DNA from 2 places in the Pedobacter sp. T50_32 genome. Region 1 is predicted to be linked to the other one. Evidence: riboswitches for the same ligand, from Rfam matches in the RefSeq annotation. Region 1 holds a riboswitch; the other holds the start of a gene.
The links. A riboswitch is a leader RNA that binds a small molecule or an ion and turns the genes downstream of it on or off. The one in region 1 is predicted to bind S-adenosylmethionine.

Region 2: another riboswitch for S-adenosylmethionine. It lies ahead of AC23ME_RS12790 (O-acetylhomoserine aminocarboxypropyltransferase/cysteine synthase family protein); the one in region 1 lies ahead of metH (methionine synthase).

What each region holds. Positions count from the first base shown of each region.
Region 1 covers NZ_JBYFBY010000005.1:138,355-144,415, forward strand. Annotated here, with positions in the region: gene AC23ME_RS15720 (S41 family peptidase) at 1-623, opposite strand, end outside; gene murQ (N-acetylmuramic acid 6-phosphate etherase) at 787-1,590, shown strand; gene AC23ME_RS15730 (hypothetical protein) at 1,718-2,284, shown strand; gene AC23ME_RS15735 (Bax inhibitor-1/YccA family protein) at 2,322-3,059, shown strand; SAM riboswitch class I at 3,176-3,279, shown strand; gene metH (methionine synthase) at 3,385-6,061, shown strand, end outside.
Region 2 covers NZ_JBYFBY010000003.1:489,672-495,732, forward strand. Annotated here, with positions in the region: gene AC23ME_RS12775 (trans-sulfuration enzyme family protein) at 1-896, shown strand, start outside; gene cysM (cysteine synthase CysM) at 1,044-1,916, opposite strand; gene AC23ME_RS12785 (serine O-acetyltransferase) at 2,007-2,813, opposite strand; SAM riboswitch class I at 3,097-3,207, shown strand; gene AC23ME_RS12790 (O-acetylhomoserine aminocarboxypropyltransferase/cysteine synthase family protein) at 3,469-4,767, shown strand; gene AC23ME_RS12795 (homoserine O-acetyltransferase family protein) at 4,818-5,876, shown strand; gene AC23ME_RS12800 (homoserine dehydrogenase) at 5,977-6,061, shown strand, end outside.

The DNA of each region.
Region 1 (6,061 bases):
TCTTGGTTGATCATGTAAGCCGCGTCAATACTGCTCACTTCAACTTTACCACGTTTCACATTTAAGGTTACAGGTGTGCTGGTGCCAGGATGTAAAACAGTTAACTGAACAGAAGTGCCTTTTTTGCCTTTTATCCTGCCCATCATTTGCGATCGAGGTAACATACGCCCGCTTACTACAGTGGTGTCTACTTTGAGAATTTTATCGCCTTGCTTAAGTCCGCTTAAAAATGCTGGGCCGTCTTTTACTACGTTCGTAACCAATAAAGTATCGTTAAGGATGTAATACTCAACGCCAACCCCCTCGAAGTTGCCTTCTAAAGCCTCAGAAAGTTCAAAAGCTTCGGTAGGAGGTAAATAAGCACTGTGCGGATCTAGTTGATGCAAAAGACTATCAATGGGCAAGTGTTTTAAGTTGTCGGCATTAATGTCATCAACATATTTTTTTTTTATTAAATGGATGATGTCTTCAACCTTTTCTTCTTCAGTATTAGCGTATTTAACGTCTTTTTGAACCTGAAAACCTTGGTCTTTTAAGAATTTGTAACCCAAAAACATGCCCCCAATTAACGTTACGCAATAGGCTAACGCAATCAATAAGTTGAGACGGGTACTTTTTTTCATTAGTTTAGTTAAGGCAAAGTTACTAAAAATTAGCTTCTCTGTATAAAAGAACGAATAAATTACAATTTAGTTTTTTAAAAATTTATGCCGATATTTGAAAACTCTTGCAATAAATTGCGGTTTTTTGCAAATTTGTAGGAGTGTAACGAATCAAATCATTTAAATGAAAAGAGTAACCGAGCAGGAATCGAAATATAAAGACATCGATAAAATGTCTGTAATGGAAGTTTTAGAAGGCATTAACAACGAGGATAAATTAGTTCCTCAAGCTGTTGAAAAAGCTTTACCTCAAATCGAAAAATTAGCTACAGCTGTAGCCGAACGCATGAAAAAGGGTGGTAGGTTATTCTACATTGGTGCTGGCACTAGTGGTCGTTTAGGTGTGGTAGATGCTTCTGAATGTCCTCCAACTTTTGGTGTGCCATTTGACTGGGTGGTAGGTATTATTGCTGGTGGCGATACCGCTATTCGCAAAGCGGTAGAGTTTGCAGAAGACGACGCTGTACAAGCTTGGAAAGATTTACAGGAGTACGATATTAACGAAAAAGATAGTCTAGTAGGTTTGGCTGCGTCAGGCACTACACCTTATGTGGTTGGTGGTTTAAATACTGCTCGTCAGCATGGCGTGCTAACTGGCTGTATCATTTGTAATGAAGGCGGTCCAGTGGTGGCCGAGTCTGATTTTCCAGTGGAAGTAGTAGTAGGTCCAGAGTTCTTAACAGGTTCTACCCGTATGAAATCTGGTACTGCGCAAAAATTAGTGCTAAATATGTTAAGCACAACAGTAATGATCCAGCTTGGGCGTGTAAAAGGAAATAAAATGGTGGATATGCAACTAACTAACCACAAATTAGTAGATAGAGGTACCCACATGGTGATGGAAGAATTAAACATCGACGAAGCACAGGCCGCTGAGCTTTTGATTAAATACGGAAGCGTTCGAAAAGCTGTAGAAGCAAGCAAGTAAGTTCGCTAACTATAATATTAGCCGCAGATGCACAGATTTAGAAGTTGAAAAATTTGTGCATCTGTGGCTTTCTTTTTTTAATCTTTTTAGCTCTCGTGTGTACAGGATAAAATCGTAAATTTGTTTTATGCACGAGATAGAACCATATTATCAGTGGAGGAACGATTATATTGCTGCTGAAGATGAGCGTTCTCCTTTTTACGAAACCGAATACTCGGAATTTTACTACGATAAGCAACTCTACAATTTTCTTATTCATCCCCAGTGGGATGCCTTTGGTTCAAATACCCTTTACATTAAAGTACTGTATGCCGATTATGATAGGCAATACGCCATCATCGAATTAATGGGCGAATGGAATGATACTATCAATAACGATATTATGACTTTAAAGCGTGAGATTTTAGAACTCATGATTGATGAGGGCATCAATAAATTTATCCTTATAGGCGAGAACGTTTTAAACTTCCACGCATCAGACGATAGCTATTACGAAGAATGGTTTCAAGATGTAGAGGATGGTTGGATTGCAGGTATCAATTTTAACGAGCATGTAATTAAAGAATTTAGAGATAACAGCTTAGATTACTATATTAACTTTGGCGGTGAACTGGACGAATTACATTGGCGAAAGCTTAAGCCACTACAGTTTTACAAAAAAGTTGAGGAACTGCTGACAAAAAGATTAAACTAAAATTGTATTTTTATCCGTTAACCAATTTAAATTAACAATGGAACAACAAAATTATCAATATCAGAACGACTCAGTTTTTGTGCAACAGCGTTCTGCTTCAAAAAAATTCTTTGCTAACGTTTTCATGTGGATGTTTGTGGCCTTGGCTGTATCAAGTGTTTCTGCATTTGTATTAGTTAATTCTCCAGGTATCTTATCAATGCTAGTGGGTGATAGAGGATTTACAGCACTAGGTTACATTGCTATATTCGCACCACTTGGTTTGGTGATGATCATGGGAGCAGCAATGCAAAGATTGTCATATCCAGCATTAGTAGGTATTTTCTTATTGTACTCTATACTAACTGGTGTGATGTTAGGCTTTGTTTTGCTAATCTATACAGCAGCATCTATAGCAATATGTTTCGTAGCGGCAGCAATTATATTCGCGGTAATGGCGGTAATGGGTTACACTACAGATGTAGATTTAAGTAGATTTGGACCTATCTTGATGGCTGCTGTAATTGGCTTGGTTGTCGTGAGTTTAATCAACTTCTTTATAGGTAGCGATACTTTAGGCTACATTTTAGGCTTTATTGGCGTGGCAGTGTTCACTGCTTTAACTGCTTACAAAGTACAAGAGATTAAAAGAATAGGCGAAGGATTAGATGAGAACGGAAACGAAATCGCTTTAGCTGATAGTAAAAAATTAGCTTTAATGGGCGCTTTATCGCTTTACATTACATTCATCAACTTATTCTTATCACTGTTAAGAATTTTCGGAGACAGAAGATAATCTGAAAAACAAAATATTATATCGAAGGCCATGCAATTTTGCGTGGCCTTTGTAATTTTATTTGGTTGTGTTACTGATATTTTTGGAAATGATAAGCGGATGTTGCACCTTTGCATTGCTTATTAAGAAAGACGGAGGGACTAGACCCAACGAAGTCTTAGCAACCTGTGCCAACAAGGTGCTAATTTCTAATCTCAGCAGTGGCGAGAGAAGATAAGTTTAAAGGGAATACCAGTTCCGATACTTTTAGAGTAAGCTGATAAATTTTGAGTATTGCGTCAAGCGATAAGCGTTCATTCGCCAAACGCCAAACGCGGATCGAGTTATGAGCATTAGAGAAGAACTAGAAAAACGTATTTTAATTATAGATGGTGCTATGGGTACCATGATACAGCGTTATACCCTAACCGAAGAAGATTTTAGAGGCGAAAGATTTGCCAATCACCCTTCTGATGTAAAAGGTAATAACGACTTGTTGAACATCACCCGTCCTGATATTATTAAAGCCATCCATACTGAATATTTAGCAGCAGGGGCTGATATCGTTGAAACGAATACTTTCAGTACGCAACGCATTTCCATGGCCGATTATGGAATGGAAGAGTTGAGTTACGAGCTAAGTTACGAAGGAGCTAGGATAGCCAAAGAAGCAACTACCGAATTCATGGCACAAAATCCTGATAGGAAATGCTTTGTTGCAGGTGCAATTGGCCCAACTAACCGTACGCTTTCACTTTCTCCAGATGTTAACGACCCAGGTTTCAGAGCGATCTCTTACAAAGAACTTTTTGATGCTTACTATGAGCAAATTAGAGGTTTAGTAGATGGCGGTTCAGACGTACTATTAATTGAAACCATCTTTGATACTTTAAATGCAAAAGTGGCAATTGCTGCCATTAAAGAATATGAAGAAGTAGTAGGAAAAAAACTTGAAATCATGATTTCGGGTACCATTACCGATGCTTCGGGCAGAACCTTGTCTGGTCAAACGGCAGAAGCATTTTTAAATTCTGTTGCACATGCAAATCCTCTGAGTATTGGTTTTAACTGTGCTTTGGGAGCGAAAGAAATGCGCCCTCACATCGAGGAACTGGCTGCAAAAGCAAATTGTTATGTTTCTGCTTATCCAAATGCGGGTTTACCTAACGAATTTGGCGCTTACGATGAAATGCCTCATGAAACTGCTCACTTGGTAGATGACTTTATCATTTCGGGCTTTGTAAATATAGTGGGTGGTTGTTGCGGAACAACGCCAGACCATATTGGCTGTATTGCTAAAAAAGCGGCAGCGGCTCAACCTAGAAAAATACCGACTATTGCTCCGTATTTAAGGTTAAGCGGATTAGAGCCAGTAACCATTACACCCGAAAGTATTTTTGTAAACGTAGGTGAGCGTACCAATATCACAGGTTCTCCAAAATTCTCTAAGCTCATTTTAGGTGGCGATTATGAAGCTGCTTTAGCCGTCGCCCTACAACAAGTTGAGGGCGGTGCACAAATCATCGACGTAAATATGGATGAGGGGATGATTGATTCGGAAGCGGCAATGACCAAATTCCTGAATTTAATTGCTTCAGAACCTGATATTGCCAAGCTGCCTATCATGGTCGATTCGTCTAAATGGACGGTAATCGAAGCTGGGTTGAAATGCTTACAAGGCAAAGGCATCGTTAACTCCATATCCTTAAAAGAAGGAGAAGAACCCTTTAAAGCCAATGCCCGTAAAATTATGCGTTACGGTGCTGCAGTTGTAGTAATGGCATTTGATGAGCAAGGTCAGGCAGATAATTACGATCGTAGGATAGAAATCTGTAGCCGTAGTTATCGCATTTTGGTTGATGAAATTGGTTTTCCTCCACAGGATATCATTTTTGACCCTAATATTTTAACCGTAGCAACAGGTTTAGAAGAACATAACAACTATGCGGTAGATTTTATTGAAGCTACCCGTTGGATTAAACAAAATTTACCTCACGCTAAAGTTAGCGGTGGGGTTTCCAATATTTCATTCTCATTTAGAGGAAACAATGTTGTGCGTGAAGCGATGCACTCGGCATTTTTGTACCATGCCATTCACGCAGGTTTGGATATGGGAATTGTAAATGCAGGGATGCTAGAGGTTTATCAAGAAATTGAACCCGAGCTTTTAGAAAGAGTTGAAGACGTACTATTAAACCGTAGAGACGATGCGACTGAGCGTTTGGTTGAGTTCGCTGAAACAGTAAAAAACAAAGGAAAAGTTATCGTTAAAGACGAAGCTTGGCGACAAGGAACGGTTGAAGAGCGTTTGTCTCATTCCTTGGTAAAAGGTATCGTTGAGTTTTTAGATGATGATGTAGAAGAAGCCCGCCAGAAATATCCGCGACCAATTCAAGTCATAGAAGGTCCTTTAATGGACGGAATGAACATTGTGGGAGATTTGTTCGGCGCTGGAAAAATGTTCCTGCCTCAAGTGGTAAAATCTGCCAGGGTAATGAAAAAAGCTGTGGCTTATTTATTACCGTTTATAGAGGAAGAGAAATTAGCCAATCCAGATGCTACACAGGGCTCTTCAGCAGGAAAGATTTTGTTGGCAACGGTAAAAGGCGATGTACACGATATCGGAAAAAACATTGTAGGCGTAGTTTTAGCTTGCAATAACTTCGAAATTGTAGATATGGGCGTGATGGTTCCTGCACAGGAAATCATTAAAAAAGCCAAAGAGATTAATGCCGATATTATTGGTTTAAGTGGTTTAATCACACCATCGCTTGATGAAATGGTTCACTTTGCCAAAGAGATGGAGCGAGAAGGATTTACAGTTCCGTTAATTGTGGGCGGAGCTACTACTTCGAGGATACATGCAGCAGTGAAAATTGCGCCTAATTATTCTGGTCCAGCTATTCACGTGTTAGATGCTTCTAGAAGTGTAACGGTTTGTAGCACTTTGATGAATGGCGAATTACGTGAGGGATATATTTCGCAAATCAAAGCCGAATACGATAAAGCTCGTGAAGCGCATT
Region 2 (6,061 bases), on a different contig from region 1:
CGGGAAACACAGCAGGAATGGCAATTTTTCAAGCCTTAAAACCGGGCAGCCATATTATTGCTCCTGATGATATGTATTGGGGTTTCAAAAAGCAATTGCTTACTATTTTTGCAGATATTTTAAGCTTTGATTTTGTTGATTTAACAGCGGTCGATGAAGTAGAAAGTTTCATAAAACCGAATACGGCGTTGATTTGGGTGGAAACACCATCTAATCCCTTGCTTAAAATTACTGATGTTGAAGCAATAGGCAAGGTGGCAAAGAAGCACCAATTAATTTACGCTGTAGATAGCACTTTTGCCTCTCCAATTTTGCAAAATCCAATTGCCTTAGGTGCTGATATTGTAATGCATTCAACTACCAAATATATTGGCGGACATAGTGATGTTTTAGGTGGTTCGTTAACTTTTGCCGCTAAAAATGAGTTCTTCGATAAAGTTAAAAACATTCAAGAAACTGGCGGTGCCGTACCTTCTCCATTTGATTGTTTCTTATTACTGAGAAGCATTAAAACTTTGTCTTATCGCATTAAAGGACACTGCGAAAATGCAGAGAAATTGGCTAATTACTTGAACGAACATCCAAAAGTTGAAACTGTTTTTTATCCGGGATTGACTTCTCATCCGCAACATGAAATCGTGAAGAAACAGATGAAGGGCTTCGGCGGCATGCTTTCAATATTAACCAAAGGTGATGCTGATTTTGCCCGCAAAGTAGTGAATAGTGTGAAAGTTTTTAGTCAGGCAACGAGCTTAGGTGGTGTAGAAAGTTTGATAGAACACCGAGCTTCTGTGGAAGGACCAACGACCAAAACACCTCAGAATTTAATTCGTATTTCGGTGGGTTTAGAGCATATTGATGATTTAATTGCTGATTTGGAGCAAGCGCTGAGCTAAGTAAAAAGTGGAAAATTGAAGTGGCTATATGCAAAAAAGGCTGTCGTCATTTTGACTGGAGCGCAGCGTAATAGAGAAATCTTTAAAGATGCATTTCCAAAGATTTCTCACGATGTTCGAAATGACGAGGACAGTAGTTTAGTGCTTTTAACCAAACAAATCACTGCTTAAATACCTATCACCCCTATCGCAAGCGATAAACACAATCAAGCCGCTCTCTAATTCTTTTGCTAACTGCAGGGTGCAATGCAATGCTCCACCAGTACTCATTCCTGCGAAAATGCCTTCTTTTTTTACTAGTGCTCTAGCTGCTAAAGTCGCATCTTGCTGAGAAACATCCATAATTTTATCTACACGCTCAGGCTCGTAAATCTTTGGCAAATATTCGATAGGCCAGCGGCGAATACCAGGAATAGAAGACTCTTCCGTTGGTTGACAACCTACAATCTGAATGTCGGCGTTCTTTTCTTTTAAATATCTCGAGTTACCCATAATACTACCTGTAGTGCCCATGCTACTTACAAAATGGGTAATCTTTCCTTCGGTTTCTTCCCAAATTTCTGGACCTGTAGTTTTATAATGCGCTAAATAATTATCAGGGTTTGCGAATTGGTTTAGTAGGAAATAACCAGGTTGCGTTCCCTTTTCTTCTGCATAGTCCCTACAAACTTCAATAGACTCCAGTAAAGTAACTTTTGCACCAAAAGCTTCCATGGTTAAAGTACGCTCTCTAGTAGAACTTGAAGGCATCACCAACTCAATATCGATACCGTAAATGGAAGCAATCATAGCCAATGCAATTCCTGTGTTTCCACTGGTTGCTTCGATAAGTTTAGTGTTTTTATCTACTTCTCCACGCTCCATAGCACTGCGTATCATATTTAACGCTGCTCTATCTTTTACACTTCCGCCAGGATTATTTCCTTCTAGCTTCGCGTAAATTTTAACGTTTGGATTAGTATTCAAATATCTAATTTCTGCCAATGGCGTATTTCCGATGCAATCTATAATGGTTTTCATTTCTATTTTATTTTTTACCCGCTGATTTCCGCAGATGATAACGCAGATTTAAGATGATTTATGTCGCCAAAAACTATTGACCATTAACCATCAACTATTCTTCCCTTTAATTGTAACCTCTGCCTGATGATAAACCGTAGAACCTTCAGGTACACTTTTCGTTAACCAAACGTTACCGCCAATGATACTACCATCTCCAATAAACGTTTCACCACCTAAAATAGTTGCACCAGAATAAATAATCACATGATTTCCAATAGTCGGGTGTCGTTTAGTATGCGACTTCGACTTATCTACACTCAGCGCTCCTAAAGTAACGCCTTGATACAATTTTACGTGGTTGCCAATAACAGTGGTTTCACCAATTACCAAGCCTGTGCCGTGGTCGATGTATAAATATTCACCAATTTCTGCTGCTGGATGAATATCAATTCCCGTCACAGTATGTGCGTACTCTGTGATGATACGCGGAATATGCGGTACTTCCAACAAATGCAGCTCATGCGCAAAGCGATACATCGCCACGGCAAAAAAACCGGGATAACACCTAATAATTTCAAATTCACTTTGTGCAGCCGGGTCTCCGTCTACCAAAGAAACCAAATCTGTATTTAATTTGCGGTAAACCTCAGGCAACCTGTCAAAAAATGCTTCTGCAATTCCTTTGTTTAAAGCTTTGCTAGATGACTTTGTTGATTTCAATATCAACTGCAGTTCTTCTTTAAGTTCAAAGAAAACGCCTTTTAGTACCTCTTGATTGTAATTGGTAGACGCTCCTCGTTCTGGAAAAATCAAATTCAGTAAAGATTGAGCCCAGTTTGCAATAGTCTGATTAGAAGGCACAACCTGCTGTTGATTTTGGCGCTGTATAATGCTATTTAGGAATTCAGTATTCAAAATCTAATAATATATAGTAAGTCTACAAAGTTAGTATTTTATTTTCCTAGGAATTATCATCCTAATATTGATTTATTAGTTAACTCGTAAAAAATTCTAACCACATAGACACATAGTTTTTCCCGAATTTAGCCTAATGTGTCTATGTGGTTAAAACAAAAAGCTACTCAAAATCAGTAATTTAAAAATATTTCAGAATTTTATTTTGTATCGAAATAAAAAACATCCTATATTTGAAACATTATTTGGAAGCAAATAAAAGTCAATTACCGAAAAGGTTATTGATTTATAAAGAAGTGGCGAGAGACAGGCTCCCTGACCCACTGGCAACCCTCAAAAAGAGAAGGTGCCAATTCCTGACCAAATTGCATGGTGCACTTTGGAGATATAAATTAATAAGATGAAACTAATTAATTCTATTTCAAGAAACACGTTTCCCGAGCAGGTCGGACAAAATTCTATTGCTATTTCTATGATTGACAATTGCTGCAATATGCAATTGACGATGTGTATGTGCATTCGCATATACTAAATCAAAAATCTTCCACTTGTAATTTTCTAACAATTAGGAAGGTCCCGCTAAAACGGGATACGCCCCACTGACGTACCTTAATAGGTCAACATTCCAACTTTACAACACTAAAACTGAAAAAACATGTCACAACATAAATTCGAAACACTACAAATACACGCAGGACAAGAAGTAGACCCAACAACTGGTTCTAGAGCGGTTCCTTTATATCAAACAACATCATATGGTTTTAAAAACTCGGAACATGGTGCAAATCTTTTCGCACTAAAAGAATTTGGAAATATTTACACCCGTATCATGAACCCAACTACGGATGTTTTTGAGAAACGCATTGCAGCTTTAGAAGGCGGTGTAGCAGCTTTGGCTGTAGCTTCTGGACAGGCGGCGCAGTTTATTGCACTAAATAACATCTTACAGGCTGGCGATAATTTCGTGTCATCTAGTCACTTATACGGAGGTTCTTATAACCAATTCAAAGTTGCTTTTAAACGCTTGGGTATCTCTGTAAAATTTGCAGATGGCGATAATCCATCAGATTTTGAAGCAAAAATTGACGAAAACACAAAAGCGATTTACTTAGAAACTATCGGTAATCCATCTTTCAGCATCATCGATTTTGAACAAATTGCTGCCATCGCTAAAAAGCACGATTTACCTTTAATTGTAGACAATACTTTTGGTGCAGCAGGTTATTTATTCAGACCGATTGACCACGGTGCAAACGTAGTAGTACAATCTGCCACAAAGTGGATTGGCGGTCACGGTACAAGCATTGGCGGTGTAATTGTAGACGGTGGAAACTACAACTGGGGCAACGGAAAATTTGCTGCATTTACCGAACCATCTGATGGTTACCACGGCTTGGTTTTCAATGATGTGTTCGGTCAGAACGGTCCTTTCGGAAACATCCAATTCATCATCAGAGCTCGTGTAGAAGGTTTGAGAGATTTCGGAGCGTCGCAATCTCCATTCAATTCATTCTTATTATTGCAAGGACTGGAAACACTTTCGCTGAGAGTTCAACGCCACGTAGAAAATGCATTGGCTTTGGCTAAATGGTTAGAAAACCATCCGGCAGTTGCCAAAGTAAACTACCCAGGTTTAGAAAGCAGCCCTTATCATGCTAATGCGAAAAAATATTTATCAAACGGCTTTGGCGCAGTATTAAGTTTCGAGCTAAAAGGCAATAAAGAAAATGCAATCGCATTGGTTGATAACTTGAAATTGGTAAGTCATTTAGCTAACGTAGGCGATGCAAAAACATTGATTATACAACCTGCAGCGACTACGCACCAACAATTAAGCGAGGCAGAGCAATTAGCCGCTGGCGTTACACCTGCATTATTAAGAGTATCAGTTGGTATTGAGCACATCGACGATATTAAGGCAGATTTTGAACAAGCATTATCAGTTTTCAGTTAACAATTAACAGTTGACTAACCTGCAACCTTACAACATTCCAACTTTTAAACATGTCTAACATCTATAAATATCCAAAAATATTCAAGCTAGAAAGCGGCAAAAAACTCCGTAATCTGGAAATTGCATATCAAACTTATGGCACATTAAACGCCAAAAAGGACAATGTAATTTGGGCTTGTCATGCGCTAACGGCAAACGCCGATGTTTTAGATTGGTGGAAAGGTTTATTTGGCACTAAAGATTTGTTCAATCCAGAAGAACACTTTATTGTATGCGCAAATGTTTTAGGCTCTAATTATGGCACTACTAATCCGCTGAGTGTAAATCAAGTGACAGGCCAGCCTTACTATTTGGCTTTTCCTGAGTTCACTATCAGAGATTTAGCAGCGATACATCAGTTATTGGCCGAGCACTTGGGTATTAAAACAGTTAAAACGTTAATTGGCGGTTCGTTGGGTGGTCAGCAGGCTTTAGAATGGTCTATTCTTGATAAAACCGAAATCGAAAATTTGATTTTAGTAGCAACCAATGCAGCTCATTCACCTTGGGGAATTGCATTTAACGAAAGTCAGCGTTTGGCCATTGCTACCGATAGAACTTTCTTCGCAAACAAACCCGATGGTGGTTACAAAGGCTTGAAAACGGCAAGAAGCATCGCTTTGCTTTCTTACAGAACTTACGAAGCCTACAACGAAACCCAGTTGGAAAGTGTGAACGATAAAGTAACTGATTTCAGAGCTTCGTCTTACCAAAACTACCAAGGCGAGAAATTGTGCAAACGCTTTAACGCTTACAGTTATTGGTATTTGAGCAAAGCGATGGATAGCCACAATGTTGGTCGTGGTAGAAAAAGCGTAGCTGATGCCTTGAAATTGGTAAAAGCAAATACGCTGGTTGTGGGCATAGAGAACGACATCCTCTTCCCTATTACCGAACAACAGTTTTTAGCTAACCATATTAACGATGCGAAATTTGCCAGCATTAAATGCGCTTACGGTCACGACGGATTTTTAATAGAAACGGATAAATTAACGAACATCATTGGCAATTTTTTAAAAGAGAATGCCGCAAAAAATAACAAAGTAATTAAACTACAGCATACCGCTTAAAAGTTAAAAGTAGAAAGTAAAAATAGCATATACCTAAGTGGAGAGCGTTTGGTGTTAAACGATACATCGCAATACGCTTATCGCAATACGAATTAAACACATGAGTAAGAAACTTAAAATAGGATTATTTGGATTTGGAGTTGTTGGACAAGGTCTACATGATATCATTAAGGCACAAAACCTAA